2 regions of the Chryseobacterium gambrini genome follow, and region 2 is predicted to be linked to the other one. Evidence: riboswitches for the same ligand, from Rfam matches in the RefSeq annotation. Region 2 holds a riboswitch; the other holds the start of a gene.
What was found. Region 2 has a riboswitch for S-adenosylmethionine ahead of PFY09_RS15485 (alpha/beta fold hydrolase). Riboswitches for the same ligand answer to the same signal wherever they lie in the genome.

Region 1: it holds a riboswitch for S-adenosylmethionine, as region 2 does, so the genes downstream of both, PFY09_RS11945 (TonB-dependent receptor plug domain-containing protein) here and PFY09_RS15485 (alpha/beta fold hydrolase) in region 2, are expected to answer to the same signal.

Annotation. Positions count from the first base shown of each region.
Region 1 covers NZ_CP115857.1:2,641,392-2,651,977, forward strand. Annotated here, with positions in the region: gene PFY09_RS11940 (APC family permease) at 1-848, opposite strand, end outside; gene PFY09_RS11945 (TonB-dependent receptor plug domain-containing protein) at 852-3,275, opposite strand; SAM riboswitch class I at 3,370-3,473, opposite strand; gene PFY09_RS11950 (alpha-amylase family glycosyl hydrolase) at 3,856-6,693, opposite strand; gene PFY09_RS11955 (hypothetical protein) at 6,930-7,220, opposite strand; gene PFY09_RS11960 (serine hydrolase domain-containing protein) at 7,321-8,397, opposite strand; gene PFY09_RS11965 (fumarate hydratase) at 8,476-10,083, opposite strand; gene fumC (class II fumarate hydratase) at 10,404-10,586, shown strand, end outside.
Region 2 covers NZ_CP115857.1:3,360,810-3,371,395, forward strand. Annotated here, with positions in the region: gene PFY09_RS15470 (OsmC family protein) at 1-210, shown strand, start outside; gene PFY09_RS15475 (T9SS type A sorting domain-containing protein) at 287-1,963, opposite strand; gene PFY09_RS15480 (MGH1-like glycoside hydrolase domain-containing protein) at 2,208-4,823, opposite strand; SAM riboswitch class I at 5,011-5,118, shown strand; gene PFY09_RS15485 (alpha/beta fold hydrolase) at 5,176-6,123, shown strand; gene PFY09_RS15490 (ACT domain-containing protein) at 6,116-7,660, shown strand; gene PFY09_RS15495 (O-succinylhomoserine sulfhydrylase) at 7,696-8,898, shown strand; gene PFY09_RS15500 (homocysteine S-methyltransferase family protein) at 9,089-10,099, shown strand; gene PFY09_RS15505 (four helix bundle protein) at 10,117-10,494, shown strand; gene metH (methionine synthase) at 10,484-10,586, shown strand, end outside.

The DNA of each region.
Region 1 (10,586 bases), 720 kb from region 2:
ATAAAAATATTAACCACTTTACCGAAAGTATTTCCCAGCATATTATTGGCAGCTTCCCCCATCACATCTTCTTTTCCCGCCAATTGATTTACCGGAGCGTGTTTCAGCATGATAAAATTAACCAAGAGATAACTTACGGTTACGAAAACAGTTCCTACAATGAGTGATTTCGGTAAATTTTTCTGAACATCTTTTATTTCTCCTGCAATGTAGGAAGCAGAATTCCAACCCGTGTAAGAATACGTTACGAAAACCAGAGACGTCGCAAAAGCCGGAAGCATAATTTCCTTTTGCCATGAATCATCTAATTTCAGGCTGTTCCCAATTGTTTCCGATTCTGAAATTCCGATTCCGACGATAATGAGAACAATGATGAACGCAATCTTTATCAGTGTAAAAAAATTATGAAATCTGCTTGAAGCTTTTAAGCTGAATGACAAAAAAACGGAAACCAGAAAGATAATTCCGATGGCAAAGCTGTTTCCAAAAGAAACATCGAAAGCAGAAAGGTATTTCGACATCGCCAATGCAGCCAGTGCAACGGGAGATGAAAAACCGATGATGAGGGAAATCCAGCTCACAAGATACCCTAAAAGCGGATGATACGTTTCTTTCAGATAAATAAAATCTCCGCCGTTTCCTTTGAAATGGGAACCTAATTCGGCATAGCAAAAGGCTCCGAACAAAGCAAGAATTCCTCCAATGAACCAAAGGAGGAATATGCTGTAGGTATTCGTAATGTCGGTAAGCTGAAAACCGAGTGTTGTAAAAATTCCGGTTCCGATCATATTCGAAACGACAATTGCCACTGCGGTTTTCCAGCCGATCTGATGTGAAGTTGAATTCATTAACTAAAATGTAAAATTAAGCCTTCCGAAGAAATAGTTTCCGAGAGTTCCCATCTGCACCGGAGCATATTTGAAAACCCCAAAATACGAATTTTCATAAATCTGCAGATCCGGAAAGACATCAAATACATTATTGGCTCCAACGGTTAAATTAATATTTTTTGTGAAATCATATCCTACACTCACATCGGTGACTACTTTGGGATTAAATTCCTGAATTCCTCCAAACGGATATCCGTCGCGGATTACTTTCCCGAAGTAAGTATTTCTCACCAGAAAATTAAATTTTCCGATTCCGTAATTCAGTCCTAAAGAAGCTTTGGTTTTGGGAGACAGACTTTCGATGATATTGATCTGATCCGGTCCGAAAAATTCATTCTGCAGTGTCTGAAGATTAGCAGGGAAATGGAAATCTGTAATTTTTGTTTCGGTATAATTTCCGGCAAGATTGATATTTAAATTTCCTCCTCCTATTTTCCAGTCGTAGGCAACTACCAGATCTACTCCTTTGGTTTCCGTATCAACGGCATTGGCAAAAAACCTTCCGCTTTCCACACCATAAACCGCCAGTCGATCGTCTGTAATATTACTTGTAATCACGATTCGGTCTTTTACTTTAATTAAATATCCGTCAACCGTAATAGAAAGTTTACTTATCGGCTTTAAAGTAAATCCAACGCTTCCGTTCACCGAAGTTTCCTGTTTTAATTTGTCGAAACCAAGTGCTTTTGCAGCTTCGCTGTCGTTGTTAAAAATTCCTTTGGTAACAATTGAATTTCCTGTGGTGGAAATATCTGCGTAAGAATTGTTAAAATACTGCTGTTGAAGAGATGGCGCTCTAAAGCCTGTTCCCACTGCAGCACGGATTGCATAATTTTTTGCAAACTCATATCTTACCGCTAATTTTCCGTTCAGTGTACTTCCAAAATCTGAATAGTTTTCGAACCTTCCGGCAAGATCTACATTTAATTTTTTATCCAGATCATAAGAAACATCGGCATACACTGCAGTTGAATGTCTGGATTTTGAAAGTGCATTTTGTGGTGAAAATCCAATAAACGACTGCGCTCCTCCTGCTCCGGAGATATTATCCTGATTGGTAGTCGCCGTCACAGGATTTCCGAAAATATCATATCTCATATAGGAAGCCTGATCTCCAGCTTTAATGTCGTACTGCTCAAACCTGAATTCTCCACCGAATGCGATATTGAAGTTCCTGATGTTTTTTGAAACGTCAAGATTAATTGTATTCTGAAGAAAACTGTGTGCTCCCGCATAAAAATCTGTTGGTGACTTAGCTCCTAAAGATGCATTGACGGTATTGCTTACATCATAATTGAATGTATTGCTTCCGAATGTATTGCTAAGATCAAAAAACCAGTCGTTTTTATTATATTTTGCTCCGATTGCATAAGAAATGTCATAGATTTTCGAGCCTAAAGTCGGCTGAAAACCGTTCGGATAAATAGAATACACATTGTTTGAAGTTTCGCTCGGCAATCTTCTGAAACCGTAACCCTGCCCTTCTTTGATACTGAAGCCTCCGAAGGAATATATTTTAAACTGATCGTTCAAAGGATATTCGGAATTAAAAAATAACTGCGCCTGCTTTATTTTTGCATCACCGATCTGGAAATTAAAATCATCCCGGGTTAAACCATTGGCAAGAATTTTCTGATCGTCCAGCGCTTTTGCAGCATTAAAATCCGGAGCAAAATCATACGCGAAATTATCACCGTAAATATCAAGATTATGATTCTGCGTTCTTGTTGTTTTTCCTCTTTGGTTTAATTGCAGGGATAAACTGATATAGCCGTCCTTCTTCCCTAAAGAAGTTCCGTAGTTCGCTGCTGCCTGATACGTTTCACCATCATTTCTTCCGGAAATTCCGTAATTAAGACTGGCTGTTCCGCCGAGATTCTTTTTAAGGATAATATTAATGACTCCTGCAATGGCATCAGAACCGTATTGTGCCGCCGCGCCATCTCTCAGAACCTCAATTCTGTCGATTGCGATTACCGGAATAGTACTTAAATCTGTACCTACAGAACCGTTTCCGACTGTATTCTGATAATTAACTAAAGAAGTAGTATGTCTTCTTTTTCCGTTAACGAGAACCAGAACCTGATCAGGTCCCATTCCTCTCAAAGTAACAGGATCGATATGTTCTGTACCGTCTGAAGCCGACTGCCGGACTGAGTTGAAAGACGGGATAACATAATTCAGTAAATCCTGAACGGTAGTTTGCGGTGAAGACTGCTGTATTTTTTCGATGTTGATGATGTCTACCGGAACCGGAGTTTCCAGTTTTGTGCGTTTTGCATTTCGGTTTCCTACAATGACCACATCTTCTATCTGCTGTTCTTTTTCCTGTGCCGATAAAAATCCTATTGCTAAAAGGAGTACGCTTACGCTGAGTTTTTTCATTCTATTCAGTGCTTTAAAAAAATTAATTTAAAATGGTTTGCCGAAACAAACATAAAGACCTTCAAGAAGCTGGAATTCATACGGAATACTGACTCACTTATCTTCCCCCAATCGGGTTGGAATTAGCACCTTTTCATCAGAAAATGTCGGTTGCTAAGGTTTCTCAGGGCCAAATCCCTCCACCTTTCTCGATAAATCTACCGCAAAGGTAGACTAATAATTTTAATCTGCAAAAAAAATTGAATTTTGAATTTTTCAGAAATATAAAAATTGTGAATAAGATGTGGATAACGCGTGAATTACCTATTAGGAACATATTAATTTGATGTTAGTATACAAAAATTAATTGTCGATAAACAATTTTTCAATTGTGAGTAAAATATGAATAACGTATGAGTAAGGTATGAATAAGATATGGACAACCTTCTATTTTAATGTGGAAAACAATGTGAATAAAGTATTGAAAAGCCGTTAGTATCGTATTGACAACCCTAATTTTTATTGCGGATAAAATATGAATAAGCAAAAAAAGAGACCGCTTTCGCGATCTCTCAATATAAATTTTGAAGTTATCCACTGGTTATTTTACCATCATTTTCTGAATCGAAACTCCCGTATCTGATTTTAAATGAACCAAATACATTCCTACCGGATAATTTGTTTTTAATTCATAGGTCCCGTTTTCATTATTTAATTTAAATGAATCCATTTTTTTACCGCTCATATCGTAGATAAAGATTTCCCCATTCTTCGCTTTGTGGTAAATTAATTTTGCCAGACCATTTTTTACAGGGTTATCCGCAATCTGTAAAGAAAGCTTATTTTCAGCATTCACATCCAATGTGGATAAACTTCCTACATAATTTCCAAAAATTCTGAATTCTCCCGGCTGAAGAGTAATCGGAGCCGTTGTAGAAGTTACATTAGAAACAGAGTTATCCATTAGATTCTGCCACTGACCTACATACGGGAAATACGGAACCACGCTTTGAGCTGCCGTTGTGTAATTTGCTAACACCACTACATTTTTCACTCCGTTTGTAATTGCGTTGTCGTAAACGTAAATTCTCGTAATTAATCCATTCGGATCGTTTGCTAAATTATTTGATTCAACAGTATAGGTTTTTGACTTGAAAACCGGATATATATTTTTGAAATTAATAATTTTCGCCCAGGTATCATAAACTGCTTTTCTATTGGTATCTGTATCATATCCCAAAGTAAATGCGATTGGCTTCTCATCGGTTCTGCATCCGTTATTAATGGTTCCGTTCGTACATCTGTTGATGCTGAATTCGTATCCAAGTTCTCCGAACTGCCAGATCATTTTCGGACCGGGAATAGTGAAGAACGTCGCTCCGAAAGCTTTCATTCTGTCTAAAGCTGTATTAAGATTTTTAACATCATAGCTTCCGTTCACCGCTCCGTAAGCAAGGTTTTTGAACATTAACCTTTCTTCATCGTGACTTTCTCCGTAACCTACCGCTCTCATTTCAGAGAATCCATGCAATGTATGATTCATTCTGTCGAAATTACTGTTTTCTTTATAGCCCATTGTATTCTGGTTATAAGATCCGTTCTGGTTGTTCCACATCATCACTCCTTTTCCTTCTGCAACTCTGTAGTTTGCCCACTGCTGTTCTTCGGCATCGGTTCCCAAATGTTCAAAAATCATGTAAGAATTCGGATCAATTGCCCATTGCTTGTCTGCATAATATTTCAGAATATCTACTCTGTCCTGCTGATAAGCGTTTGTACAGGCTTCATCGTTTTCAGTACAGCTTTGTGTAAATCCTTTTGTTAAATCCCAACGGAAACCATCTACATGATATTCCGTTAACCATTGCTGAAGACATCTTTCAACGTAATATTTCGTTGAAGTACTTGTATGGTTAAAATCATTGAATACATTATAAGAATGTTTAGGAACCTGATTGAAGTAAGGATTATTGGCAGCAATATCTCCGTAACCGTCTCCATCCGGATCAACATTCCAAAGTCTTGCGAGCGGAGAACGCCCGGTTGCATGATTGAAAGCAATATCCAGAATTACAGCAATTCCGTTCTGGTGACACAGATCTACAAATTCTTTGAATTTTTCTGGTGTTCCGTACGCTTTGTCTAATGCATAATGGAAAGAAGTATTATAACCCCAGGAAAGGTTTCCTTCGAATTCCATGATAGGAAGCAATTCGATCGCATTAATATTCAGATTTTTCAGGTATGAAATCTTACTAATTAAAGACTGCCAGTTTTTTTCCTGCGTAAAGTCTCTTAACAGCAATTCATACACCACAAGATTTTCTTTTGCCGGACGCTGGAAATTCGTAACCTGCCAATTGTAAGGAGTCTGTCCTGTTTTAAACATAGAAACCTCAAAACCCTGTCCGGCAGGAAACGCCGGTAAATTCGGATAAGTCGTAGAAGAAATGTACTGATCGTCATAAGAAGAAAGAATCTGTGGAGAGTAAGGATCTGCCACTTTTCTTAAATCATTGGTTCTGTACTGGAAAGTATACAATTGCTGAGGCGTTAATCCGCTTAACTCAATCCAGTATAAATCGGGATTTGCAGTATCTCTTTTCATTAAATAAGCATCATTTATTGCCCAATTATTAAAACTTCCGATCACATGAACGAAATTTTTAGACGGAGCATACAAAGCCAATCCTACTTTTGTGTTATCAGTTGGATGATAATTGATCCCCTGTCTTATCCATGACGGAATTGCTTCAGAAATCACATTTCTCGGAACCTGCAAAATAAAAGTTGAGCTTTTTGAAGCTGAACCCTGCGTTGCAATCAGCTCCATATTAGCATCTCCTGTTACCGTGTAGTTATAAGAATATGAAGTTGATGCTGTAGAAGTAGAATTTACAACCGTTCCGTTGGCTTTAAGCTGAAAAGTTGCATTTACATTGGTGGTAGCTGTAATGTTAATAGAATTCCCTGTAGGAACAGATGTTAAACTGTTAGCTGCAGGATTTGTCATCGTTAAATTCAAAATCCCTACATTAACAAAAATATCAGGAGTCGTCTGATGTGCACCGGTTTTATCTTTCAGCAAAAAACCGAACCTTCCGATGCCTGTTCTTGCATAAAAAGTTGTCGGTGTAAAAGATAAGGAATAAGTGTCTGTAGCAGCATTATAATTTAATCGATTAGATTCATTGGAATTGTTCCAACTGCCATTTGTCGGGCAATCCTGACTGTTCTGATAATTGGTATCCAGAGACCACGTCCAGATATAAATGGCATTGTTTGAAACTCCCCACGCCGATTCATCAATCTGATTTCCGGGCACAGTTAACGTTATTGCATCCGTCTCATTAAACGGATTCGGGGTAATTGTATAACTTATCTGCCCAAAAATATGAGCAATGACAAACAACAAAATACCGGAATAGAATTTTTTCATATAATTCATCCTTTTAAGGTTAATTCAATACTAAAGTAAATTATTTTTCGAAAAAAAAATCAACTTTTGTTGAAAAACAGAACTTTACCCCAATTAAATAGTATGCTTTGAATAATACTTAACTGATTGAATTATAGAAATAAAAAAACCACTTAAAAAATTAAGTGGTTTAATATATGTTGTTTTGCTTTGATATTGTTTCCTCAGAATTCAGGTGAGAAAACAATGACAATCAATTAATGATGTCCGTGTCCGTGACTGTCGTGTAAGAATGGTCCGTTTCCTTTAGGATTGCTGTAGATTACTTCTACCCCTTCCTGCTCGTTCAGCTGTTTGCTTCTGATGTCTTCCGGATTAAAAGGTTTTACTTTTCCGAAATACTCTTTCAAACCTTCTGTCAACCACATTGGAATTACCAACCCGAAGAACATAAAGATACACCAAAATCCTACAAGGAACATTGTAATGAAGAAAATTGTCCAAAGGAACTGGTAAAACGGCCAAAATGCTGATAAAATCGTTATCATTTTCTTAAAGATTTTAGGCAAAAATAGGACTTTTTATTTTTTTACACAAAAGATATACGTCCTATTTTATTATTTATTTTGATTTTAAACTATTATACCATTACTTCACGCTGCTAATTTGACTATTTAAAACTAATTGAGCGATATCTTTTGTAATCTGTGTTGGGGAATGACAGTCGCAATTGCTGAATCCTAATACATATATATCTGCATCGGGAATATATACTCCCATAGATTTGAATCCGAAAATGCTGCCACCATGCTCTCTTGTAGGAGTTCCGTTGATCTCTTTTAAATGCCATCCATATCCATAGGTAAACTCTTCTCCGCTGTTTAGTTTATTTTTTGTAAAAAGTTTTTTAGTATGTATTTCATCAAGAATAGTATATCGATTAATAGCATCTTGCCATTTCAGCATATCTTCAACGGTTGACATTAAAGATCCGGAAGCGAATGGAACACTGTAGTTGATAATTGTCTTGTTTACAAACCCATCTTTCTTTTCATGATATCCATAAGCCATGTTTTTGATTATCTTTCTGTCTGTAGCATAAAAAGAGTTGTTCATCCCAATTTTTTCAAAAATATTTTTCTTCACGAAATCTTCATATGTTTCTCCGGAAACTAACTCAATTAAATATCCAAGCAATACATAACCGGAATTATTATAATCAAACTTTTCTCCGGGATTAAAATCAACAGGTTCATTTTTAAAAAAATCAATCATCATTTTGGGAGTCATTTCCTTTTGTGCGATTTCTGAGATTGATTTCATTTTCGTAAAATCTTTGATTCCAGAAGTGTGGGTAAGCAAATGATGAATGGTGATAGACTTTCCATTCGGATAATCGGGAATATACTTAGAAATAGGATCTTTTATATTTAATTTACCTTTGGATTCTAAAAGTAAAATAGAAAAAGCTGTAAACTGCTTGGTCATAGAGCCTATCTGGAATACATTTTGGACAGTCATATCCGTATTCAGTTCCAAATTAGACTTACCAAATGCTTTCTCATAGATAATTTCTCCTTTTTTAGAAACCAGGAAAACACCGCCGGGAGCATCTGAATCTTTAAACTCTTTTTGTATCAAACTGTCAATCTTAGCATCCGTCTGAGCAAAAGATATACTGAAAACAGTTGTACTAAATATAAATGTAAGTAAAAAATTTTTCATAATACTATTTTGTATTGCAAAGATAACTTTAAATAAAGTACCATGCAATACAAAGTAGTAATTATTTATAAACTAATTTTAGTGCGCAAGATCTGCAAAGAAATCATTTCCTTTATCATCCGTAATGATGAACGCAGGGAAATCTTTTACTTCGATTTTTCTTACGGCTTCCATTCCTAATTCCGGAAAATCTACCACCTCAACAGAAAGAATATTGTCTTTCGCTAAAATAGCAGCCGGACCTCCGATGGAACCTAAATAAAAACCTCCATATTTGTTGCAGGCATTGGTAACGTCTTTTGTTCTGTTTCCTTTTGCCAGCATAATCATACTTCCGCCGTGGCTCTGGAATTCATCTACATAAACATCCATTCTTCCCGCCGTAGTCGGTCCGAAACTTCCTGAAGCCATTCCTTCCGGAGTTTTTGCTGGTCCCGCGTAATAAATCGGATGATTTTTAAAATATTCAGGCATTGGCTGTCCTGCATCCAGTAATTCTTTGATTTTTGCGTGGGCAATATCTCTGGCTACAATTAAAGTACCGTTCAGCTTCAGTCTCGTTTTGATCGGATATTTTGAAAGTTCTGCTAAAATATCAGACATCGGCTGGTTCAGGTTGATTTCTACTGCTTCTTCCAGATGTGGCGGTGTTGCCGGTAAAAATCTCTTCGGATCCTGCTCCAGTTGTTCTAAGAAAATCCCGTCTTTCGTAATTTTTCCTTTGATATTTCGGTCTGCTGAACAGGAAACTCCCATTCCAACCGGACAGGAGGCGGCGTGACGCGGCAATCTGATAACTCTCACATCGTGTGTTAAATATTTTCCGCCAAACTGTGCTCCGATAGCACTTTCCTGACAGATTTTCTGAACTTTCGCTTCCCACTCCAAGTCTCTGAAAGCCTGTCCTGCTTCATTTCCTTCTGTCGGAAGATTGTCGTAATATTTTGCTGATGCTTTTTTAACAGCCGCCAAATTGGCTTCCGCGGAAGTTCCACCAATTACCAAAGCCAAATGGTAAGGCGGACAAGCAGCCGTTCCCAAATCTGAAATTTTTTCTTTGATAAATTCTTCCAGAGACTTTTCGTTCAGTAAAGACTTTGTTTTTTGATACAAAAAGGTCTTGTTTGCTGAACCTCCTCCTTTCGTTAAAAATAAAAATTCGTAATAATCTCCTTTTTTAGCATAAATATCGATCTGTGCCGGAAGATTGGAACCTGAGTTTTTCTCATCAAACATCGTTAAAGGAACCACCTGAGAATATCTTAAATTTCTTTTTTGGTAAGTATTGTAGATTCCTTTGCTTAAATATTCTCCATCATCAACGCCTGTGTAAACATTTTCTCCTTTTTTACCCATTACAATTGCAGTTCCGGTATCCTGACACGAAGGTAAAGCTCCTTCCACAGCAACCGCTGCATTCTGTAATAAATTATAAGCCACAAATCTGTCGTTGTCCGTCGCTTCAGGATCGTCGATAATTCTTCTTAAACTTTCAAGGTGGGAAGAACGAAGCATGAAAGAAACGTCTGCCATTGCCTCTTCCGCCAAAAGCTCAAGACCTTTCGGATCAATGGTTAAAATTTCTCTGTCTCCTAATGTTTCAACTTTTACGTAGTCTGAAGTCAATTTTTTGTATACCGTATCATCCTTTAGAATCGGATACGGATCCTGATATCTGAAATCCATTTTACTTTTTTCTTTGGGTGCAAAAATACGGCTTACTAAAAAAAGCATGAGTAAAATCAGTAACTTAGATTGATATTTATAATGATTATAAATTGCGAGGGTTTTCTTTTCTCATTAACTTTATACGAAGATATTTTAACCACAAAAGACGCAAAAGCTTTTAAACACTTTAGTTATTTTAAGTTTAATAAATAATGCTTTAGAAGAACACATTAGTTTTAAAAATCTTCGATTTTCATTTTGTGAAATTTGATTTTTATAAAATTTAATAAACCTCTTTGCTTTTGGGGTAAAATCAAAACTAAACAAATTTCAATCACATGAATTACAGAATAGAAAAAGACACCATGGGCGAAGTGCAGGTTCCTGCAGATAAGTTTTGGGGAGCCCAAACGGAACGTTCAAGAAATAATTTTAAGATCGGTCCGGAAGGTTCCATGCCTCATGAAATCATCGAAGCTTTTGCTTATCTTAAAAAAGCGGCGGCATTTACCAATACAGAT
Region 2 (10,586 bases):
GTAGAAGGCGAAAGAATTCCTATAGATGATGCAAAACCTTTCAAATCTATAAAAGTTAAGTTTCTTCTGGAAGGAAATATTGATCCTAAAAAAGCGCAGAAAGCAGCTCAGTTGTCTTTCGAGAAATACTGTTCGGTTTCCAAAACTCTGGAACCGAATGTAGAAATAGGATATGAAGTATTTGTAAACGGAGAGATCGCAGAAGCGTAATCTTTACTTACAATATTAAAAACAAATCGCGGGCAGAAATAAATTTCTGCCCGCGATTTTCGTTACCAATGGTTATTTATTTTTTCATGGTTTTCATACTTTTTACAGAACCATCTTTCATGGTTAAGGTCAGAATATACATTCCGGATTTTATTCCTCCAAGGAATAGAGATGAAGAAGGATTTTCAACAGTTTGTACCACCACTCCCGAAGCATCCGTAATTACTGCTTTTTTCACATTTTCAGGTTTTTCAAGATAAAGAACGTCAGCAAAAGGATTCGGATAGGCAATTCTTTCTTTCTCTTTCGCAGTCACCTCACCGGTTGCCAAAACAACAGGCTGAACAGTTACGGTTACCGTAAAAGTTCCGTTATCCACTTTGTTGTAATCTACGCTGCAACCGGAGCCTCCGTAAGTTCTCCATGCTCGCAGATCAAAATTTACCGTTCCTGTTAAGTTATTGGCAATGTTGAGTCCCGTTCTGTTATAAGAAAACGTTCCTCCGTTTGATCCCGATCCTGAACTTACAGATGATTCTGCTGTTCCGTTAGAAGAACATACCAATAAACTTTTCTGTTCAGACATCCATCCGTTGCTTGCCGTTGTCATCGTATAGCTTACATCTGTAGATACAACTTTGTACCCATTCGGAATATTGATAGATACACTTCCTGCACAGTTAGTTGTTGTTGTATTATCCGGTCCCCAGTTGAATTCCGTACTGATATCTCCGCCTGTATACGTTGCAGAAATTTGTCCCGGTGCAAACTGCTTCATTTTCCAGAATCCATATGATGAACCTCCGCAATAGGATCTTACCCAGAAATAATAGGTCTGTCCTGTTGACAAACTGTTCAGAGTAACTGAAGTTCCCGAAGGTACACTTCCTGTAGGCGTTGTACTGGCTGTTGGTGGAGTAGAAGAAGTACTGTAGTAATATTGATATCCCGAAGACGGCGCACTGGAAGGAGCTGTCCAGCTTAACGTCGCTCCGTTCATGGTAGTAACCGCGGTAATGTTGGTAGGCGCTTCGCAGGGATTATAAGAATCTGCTGCAAAAGCAAAAATATTCGGAATACCTCCCGATCCGGATTTGGTTACCGTAACGCTTTTAATGACTCTGGATAAATTTGTAGGATTTATTGATAAAGGAATCTGGTAAAGTCTGGGATCTGTTCCGGAACCGGATTCAAGATTGTTATTGCTGATGTTGATTCTTCCGATTCCCTGAATGGCAAAATTGCTCCCGTAATACCAGTCGGAAATATTGATGCCGGTAAACGTCTGAGAAGTATTGTCTGTAAAATTTACATCCACATCTACGGTACAGGATCCGCTTCCTCCTGTTGCCAACATATACAGGGTGTTTGCTGAAAGGGGGTTGGAAAATTGTAAAGTTCCGTTATCGCCACTGTTTTGCAGCCTTAAAACATTGTTGGAACTGTAAGATGCCAGTTGATAGGAAAGTCCCGGAGTTGAAGAAACTACAGAATTGATAATTCCATTCACAGGCAGTCCGTAAGTAAGTTGCGAACTTGAAGCCGTTAACTGAAAATCTCTTGAGACAAATGCGTAGCTTACGCCATCAACATCATTATTGGTGGAAGAAGCCGATGGACCCACACCGTTGGCGACTACATCTGCATTATATCCGCTTTGAATAAATAAAGGCTGATAATTCTGCGCTTTTAAATGGGTTGTGAATAACGATGAAACTAAAAAAGTTGCAATAGGTAGTAGTTTTACTTTCATGAAATAATTATTAGATTTTATTCTGCTAATATAGTTATTAGGTGTTAAATTAATAATTATTTTTACTTATAAATATTGATTTTTTATATAAAATGCATAAAAATTTATTTTGTACTAATGAGAAAATAGATTTTAGCTATAACCTTTAACATATCAATTGACGGCATTTATGTTATGTGGTGAATAATAAAAAAAGGATATCTCAAAATTGAAATATCCTGTTAAAATTTATGTTTACTTAATATTACATCAACAATCTTGGCTTCAAAAGCTTGGCAACCGTAGCTGTCCATCCTGTCTGATGAGATGCTCCTACACCGCGGCCGTTATCACCGTGAAAATATTCGAAAAAGGTAATGTAATCTTTAAAATTTTCATCGTAGTTAAATTTAGCATTTCCTCCGTTGAAAGCACGTTCTCCATTCTCGTCTTTTAGGAAAATAGAACAAAGTCTGTTGCTGATATCGTGAGCGACTTCATCCAGATTTTTCTTCTCTCCGCTTCCGGTCGGCAATTCCACTTTCATGCTGTTTCCGTAATAGAAATGAAATCTCTGCAAACTTTCTACAATCAGGAAGTTGATCGGGAACCAGATCGGACCACGCCAGTTGCTGTTTCCTCCGAACATTCGGCTGTCACTTTCTGCAGGCGTATAATAAACTACATTTTCAGTGCCGTGAACAGAAAATTTGAACGGTTTTTCTTCATATACCTTAGACATTGCCCGAATTCCGTATTGGCTTAAAAATTCTTTCTCATCAAGCATTCTGGTCAAAACTTTTGTCAGACGGTTTTTTCTCAGAATACTCATCAGATGCTTTCTTCCATGACCTTCCTCTTCCCAGTGCGAAACAAGTTTCGTGAGTTCAGGTTTGTTTTTCAGAATCCAATCCATTCTGGTGGTAAAGTTGGGCATTTTATCCAACAAATGATGATCGATGATTTCCACGGCAAACATAGGAATCAATCCTACAATACTTCTCAGCTTCAGGGAAACACTGTCACCATTCCCAAGCTGAAGCACATCATAGAAAAAGCCGTCTTCTTCGTTCCAGAGTCCTTTTGTGCCTTCACCCAGATTTTCCATGGCTTCGGCGATATAGAGATAATGCTCAAAGAATTTAATCGCCATATCTTCATACACCTGATAATACTGAGCCAGTTCCATGGCAATTCGCATCATATTCAGAGCGTACATTGCCATCCAGCTCGTTCCGTCGGCCTGCTCCAGATGCTGTCCATCTTTTAACACCATATTCCGGTCAAAAGCCCCGATATTATCTAGCCCGAGAAAACCTCCCCCGAAAATATTTTTTCCGTTTTTATCTTTTCGGTTTACCCACCAGGTGAAATTCAGCAGTAATTTCTGAAAAACCTTTTCTAAAAATAAAAGATCAGGTTTGCCGTTTTGCTTTTCATCAATTTTAAATACTCGGAAGCATGACCACGCATGAACGGGCGGGTTTACATCGCTCAGATTCCATTCGTAGGCAGGAAGCTGTCCGTTCGGATGCATATACCATTCTTTTGTTAATAAAAGAAGCTGCCCTTTTGCAAATTCCGCATCAATAATCGCAAACGGAACACAATGGAAGGCAAGATCCCAAGTTGCATACCAAGGATATTCCCATTTATCAGGCATCGAGATGATGTCTTTATTGTGCATATGATTCCACTCCGTGTTTCGGACATAATGGTTGAAATTTCTCGGAGCTTCAAAATTCGGATCGCCTTTCAGCCATTTTCCGACATTATAGTGATAAAACTGCTTGTTCCAGAGAAGTCCCGCAAAAGCCTGTCTTTGCACGTTTTTTTCATCATCATCAGAAACATCATTCTGAATTTCGGCATAAAATTCATCCGCTTCAGCAACTCTGCTGTTAAAGATCTCATCAAATTCATAAAACGGATTCTCCAGTTCATTAGGAGACAATCTGAAATCAAATGTTTTCGATTGTCCGGCTTCAATCACTTCATCAATTAAAAAAGAAGCTTTTGTTCCTCTCTTTTCAGGATTTACGGTGTTGCTTCCGTAGGTGATATAATCGTTGATGCCATCCTTGTAATAAGTATTTCCCGGATAGGGTGTTCCGTATAATTTCGGACTGTTGGTTTCATTATCACAGAAAACACTTTCCGCAGCAATATTTCTTGAATAAAACTTTTTTATTGGAACACTGTCGTGGTTGATGGTGATGCAGCCTTCATGAGAAGCATTGATTTGTCCTTTATATGTATTGTAACCCCATTTCCAGTTATTTCTGAACCACACCGTGGGAGCCAATACAATCGGAGCCACTATATTGCTTCTGTTGCAGACCGTTACTCTTACTAAAATATCGTTGTATTCTGCTTTAGCGTACTCTGTAAAAATATCAAAATATTCATCCTGATCAAAAATTCCGGTGTCGAAAATTTCATATTCCGCTTCCTTTTTACTTCTTTTCCCATTTTCAGAAAGCAGTTCATCATACGGAAACGCATTAATCGGATATTTGTACACCATTTTCATATAGCTGTGAGTAGGTGTATTATCCAGATAATAAAATAGTTCTTTAATGTCTTCTCCGTGATTTCCTTGTGGATTGCTCAATCCAAAGAAGCGCTCCTTCACCATCTTATCTTTTTTGTTCCAGAACGAAAGCGCAAAACAGAAAAGCTGCTTTGCATCAGAAATTCCCGCTATCCCTTCCTCTCCCCAACGGTAGGCATAGCTTTCTGCGTTATTGTGATTGGCGAAATTCCATGCATCGCCGTTTGGGCTGTAGTCTTCGCGTACATTTCCCCATTGCTTATTACTCACGTAAGGTCCCCAGTTTTTCCAGTTTGTGTCTTGTAATCTTTGTTTTTCAGCAATCATATCTCATCATTTTCATTACGAAGTTAGTTTTTTTGCGAAAAAATTCCAACTCACGAAATTTGAATTATTATTAATATTTCCCTGAAATCCTTCTGTTTATCGGGGTTTGTAAGATTAAATTAAATTTTTATAAATATTTAAAAGAAAAGTTTTATCTTTGCACCATTCGTTCATTCAAATATTGAAAATGTTATCAAGAAAGGTTGAGGGATTAGACCCTATGAAACCTTAGCAACCCTTTGCGCAAGCAATGAAGGTGCTACGTTCTACCAGAATTATTTTGGACAGATAACTCACTGAAGTTCTTTCAGCCATTTCCTGTGGCATTTTCAATTGTATTAAAATAATAGAATTGAAAACAGAACTTAAACATATTAATTTTTCGTATCGTACCGATTCCCAAAAGGAATACAATATCACGTTGAGCTATCAGCTTTTCGGGAAAGACCTGTTTTCTGCCCCGATCATTTTAGTGAATCATGCTTTAACCGGAAATTCCAATGTTTCAGGAGAAAAAGGATGGTGGAAACAACTGATTGGAGAACATCAGGTAATCGATACCGGCCAATATACAGTTCTGTGCTTCAATATTCCCGGAAACGGATTTGATGATTTTTTTATTGATGAATGTGAAGATTTCACGCCTTCAGATATAGCAAACATATTTTTGAAAGGCCTTGAAATTTTAAATATCAAAAGTTTACACGCCATTATTGGAGGTTCTTTAGGAGGCGGAATCGGCTGGGAAATGCTGGTGAAAAAGCCACATCTTGCCGAAATTTTCATCCCGGTAGCCTGCGATTTTAAAACCCACGACTGGCTTCATGCACAATGTCTGGTTCAGAAATTTTTATTAAATCAAAACGATGAACCTTTACAGAAAGCCAGAATTCATGCAATGTTGTGCTACAGGACTCCTGAATCGTTAAATAACAGATTTCAAAACAGATACAGTGAAGAAAAGCAGAGATTAGAGTCGGAAGACTGGCTTGTTTATCACGGAAAAGCTTTAAACGAAAGATTTAGTTTAAAATCATACAAGCTCATGAATCATTTGCTGATGAACATCAATGCCAATGAAGAACATTTGGAAAAAATTCAGGCGCGAATGCACATGATCTCTGTAGATACAGATTTATTTTTCCCCGCCTCAGAAATCCGAATGTGCTTTAAAAAACTGAAAGAGAAAAACAAAGATGTTTTCTATCACGAGATCACCTCAGTTCATGGGCACGATGCCTTCTTAATGGAATATAAACAATTAAATACGATCATTAAAAATATTTTGAAAAATGAGTAAGATTAATGCTAAAGAAATAAAGTTTTTAAAAAACAGATCCATCATCAAATTTGAAGGAGAAGATTTCTTAGGTGAAATCGGGATCGACGGACGAATTTTTAAAGCGCTTACTTTGGCGCGAATCAGTGTGGGAGTAATTTCCCAGCAGGCAATTGAAAACGGAATCTCCATTTTAGTTCATGAAAACGATTCCGAAAAAGCAGTCAATTGTCTGATTGACGAATTTGAACCAGAAAGAAAATCGGGGAAAGTTTCCCAGATTTACAGCATCAATAATGTGTCGGTGTTAGGATTTGTTGCAGAAGACTTTAACAAAGTTTTAGCGGAACTCGCAAGAAATAATGTTTTCCCGTTGCTTTTGAACCAGATTGCAGCCGAAAAACGTGTAAATATCGTTGTGACATCTTCACAGGACGAAAAAGCAAAAAATATCATCGAATCTGAAATTTCCAAAAAACCGAAAACCGTTCATCTGGCAATTATCGGTCACGGAAACGTAGGGAAAACTTTAATACAGCAGGTTTTGGAATCTTCAGAAGAAATTAAAAGACGAAAAAAAATAGACCTGAAAGTAGTTGCAGTCGCCAATTCCAGAAAAATAGCATTCAACAAAAAAGGATTCGACAGCAATTGGAATGATGAGGTTTTAACGGCAGAAAAACCTTCCGATGTTCAGGAACTGATTAATTTCTCCAAAGAAAATCAGCTTGAAAATTTAATCGTTGTGGATAACACCGCAAGCAAAGACTTCGTAAAAAATTACCACACATTGGCAGAAAACGGCTTCGATCTCGTTTCTTCCAACAAAATTTTCAACACCCTTCCCATTTCAGAATACCGTCAACTAAGATATACGTTGAATAAAAACAACAGACGCTATCTCTACGAAACCAATGTGGGAGCAGGTTTGCCATTGATCGACACCATTAAACTTCTACATCTTTCAGGAGAAAATATTACCAGAATTAAAGGCGTTTTCTCGGGAACATTAAGCTATGTTTTCAATAATTTTTCTTTAAGAGACGATAAGTTTTCCACCATCATCAATGAAGCATTGGAAAAAGGATATACAGAACCCGATCCAAGAGAAGACCTGTCAGGAAACGATGTGGCAAGAAAATTATTGATTCTGGCGAGAGAGTTAGACTTAATCAACGAATTTGAAGATATCAAAATTCAGAATCTTGTTCCTGAAAATCTGCTTTCTGTTTCTAAGTCAGAATTCCTTTCAAGACTGGACGAATTAGATGCTGAATATCAGAAAATCAAAGAAAATCAGAAAGAAGGACACGTTTTAAGATATGTGGGAGATCTTCACGGAGATTTGCAGAAAGAAAAAGGAGAACTGGATGTGAAATTAATTTCCGTTCCGGCAACTTCCGCGTTAGGACAACTAAAAGGCTCAGATTCAATCTTCGAAATCTACACCGAAAGTTATGGAGAAAACCCAATCGTCATCATGGGAGCCGGAGTAAGCGCAATAGTTACGGCAAGAGGTGTATTCGGAGACATTTTAAGAGTAAGTGAAACGAAATAATTCTGTGAAAAGTACAAATGTAAAATGTATTAATGATGAATAACAAAGAAAAACTATCAACTGACAACCATCAACCATCAACCAATTTTGAAACCTTTGCCATAAGAACCCAGACTGAAAGAACCCAGTTTGATGAGCATTCCACGCCTTTGTATCTTACGTCCAGCTTTATTTTTCAGGATGCGGAAGACATGAGGGCGAGCTTTGCGGAAGAAAAACCAAAAAATTTATACAGCCGTTTTTCCAATCCGAACGTAACAGAATTTACCGATAAAATTGCCAAAATGGAAGGCGCAGAAGCAGGGTATGCTTTTGCAACAGGAATGGCAGCGATTTACTCCACATTTGCCACTTTGTTAAATGCCGGAGATCATATTGTAAGCTGTCAGTCCGTTTTCGGATCTACGCATACTTTGTTCACAAAATATTTCCCGAAATGGAATATCGAAACAACCTATTTTAAAGCAGAAGACGCCGAAAATGTAGAAAAATATATTCAGCCCAACACGAAAATTTTATATCTGGAAACACCTACCAATCCTGCGATTGAGGTCTTGGATTTAGATTTTTTCGGACAGATTGCGAAGAAACACAACTTAATTTTCATTGTGGATAACTGCTTTGCGACTCCTTATTTACAACAGCCAATAAAATACGGAGCAGACATTGTGGTGCATTCCGCAACCAAATTAATTGACGGGCAAGGTCGTGTTTTAGGCGGAGTAGCGGTCGGAAGAGAAGATCTGATCCGTGAAATCTATCTTTTCGCCAGAAATACAGGACCCGCCATGTCGCCTTTCAACGCCTGGGTTTTGTCTAAAAGTCTGGAAACATTGGCAATTCGTGTAGAAAAACATTGTGAAAACGCTTTAAAAGTAGCTGAATTCTTAGAAAACCATCCCAATGTAGAATTAGTAAAATATCCGTTCTTAAAATCTCATCCAAGCTATGAAATTGCAAAAAAACAGATGAAGCTAGGCGGAAACATCGTTGCCTTCGAAATCAAAGGAGGCATTGAAGGCGGAAGAAATTTTTTAGACAACATTAAAATGTGTTCCCTTTCCGCAAACTTAGGCGATACGAGAACCATTGTAACGCATCCTGCTTCTACAACGCACTCCAAATTATCCGATGAAGAAAGAAACGAAGTCGGAATTACAGCCGGTCTGGTTCGTTGCTCGGTAGGTCTGGAAAATGTGGAAGATATCATTGCAGATTTGAAACAGGCGTTGGATTAATTTGCTTTGGGCAGCTTTATCCGCCTGTAGTTTATCCTGAGTCTATTGAAGGGCTCCCGCTTTTTTGCCTCCGCTTCGCTACAGCAAAAAGAGCTCCGCTCAAGTCGGGCTGCGAAAGATTCAGCATTATAAAACCCGAAGGGTTCAACAATAATAACCGTAGGTGGAACCTATGGAAAAAATATAATAAATGAAAAATTCAGAACAACTATACAAAGCATTATCCGAAAGAATTTTAATTCTCGACGGAGCGATGGGAACCATGCTTCAGCGGTATAAATTCGAAGAAGAAGATTACCGTGGCGAACGTTTCAAAAACTGGGAACATCCGGTAAAAGGAAACAATGATTTGTTGTCTTTAACGCAGCCTTATGCCATTGAAGAAGTTCACAAAAAATACCTTGAAGCGGGAGCAGACATCATCGAAACCAATACATTTTCAGGAACAACCATTGCCATGGCAGATTATCACATGGAAGATCTCGTTTACGAACTGAATTACGAATCTGCAAAAATTGCAAGAAAAGCCTGCGACGAGTACACCGCGAAAAATCCGGATAAACCAAGATTTGTGGCAGGTTCTATCGGTCCAACCAACAGAACGGCAAGTTTAAGCCCGGATGTAAACGATCCCGGATACAGAGCCATTACTTTTGATGAACTGAGAATTGCTTACAAACAACAGTGCGAAGCTTTATTGGACGGAGGATCAGATATTCTTTTGGTAGAAACTATTTTCGATACATTGAATGCAAAAGCTGCCCTTTTCGCCATCGACGAACTTCAGGACGAAAGAAATATCAAAATTCCGATCATGGTTTCAGGAACAATCACGGATGCTTCAGGAAGAACATTGAGCGGACAGACAGCAGAAGCATTTCTGATCTCAGTTTCCCATTTAAACCTTTTAAGTGTAGGTTTTAACTGCGCTTTGGGAGCAAACCAATTGACGCCTTATCTGGAGACTTTAGCCCACAATTCAGAATTTGCTGTTTCAGCTTATCCGAATGCAGGTTTACCCAACGCTTTCGGGAAGTATGATGAAACTCCGGAAGACATGGCAAGTCAGATCAAAGAATATGTAGAAAAAGGATTAATCAACATCATTGGAGGCTGCTGCGGAACAACGCCGGAACATATCAAGGCAATTGCCGATCTGGTTTCGCAATATTCTCCCAGAAAGGTGTCGGTTGTCGGTTGATGGTTGTCAGTTTAAATATGAAAAAAAATATGGAATATACAAGTTTGGAAGTATGGATTGAATCTCGAAAATTGACAAATTTAGTCTATGAAAAAACCAAAAAATATCCCAAAGAAGAGCTTTTTGGATTAACAAATCAAATTAGAAGATGTTCGGTTTCAATACCATCTAATATTGCTGAAGGTTGTGGGAGAAGAACAGCTAATGATACAATACAATTTTTGCATATTGCGAAAGGCTCTTTATTTGAATTAGAAACACAAATTTACATATCATTAGACCAACATTATATTACCGAGCTTGAATTTATTCAAATTTCAAATCAAATCTTAGTTTGTAAAAAATTAATTAACGGATTTATTAGCTATTATAAAAAACTGAAAGATGGAAAATAACAGTATAAATCTGACAACAGAAAACCGACAACCGACAACTAAATATTTAAGATTATCGGGGCTTGAGCCTTTGATTATTACACCGGAAAGTA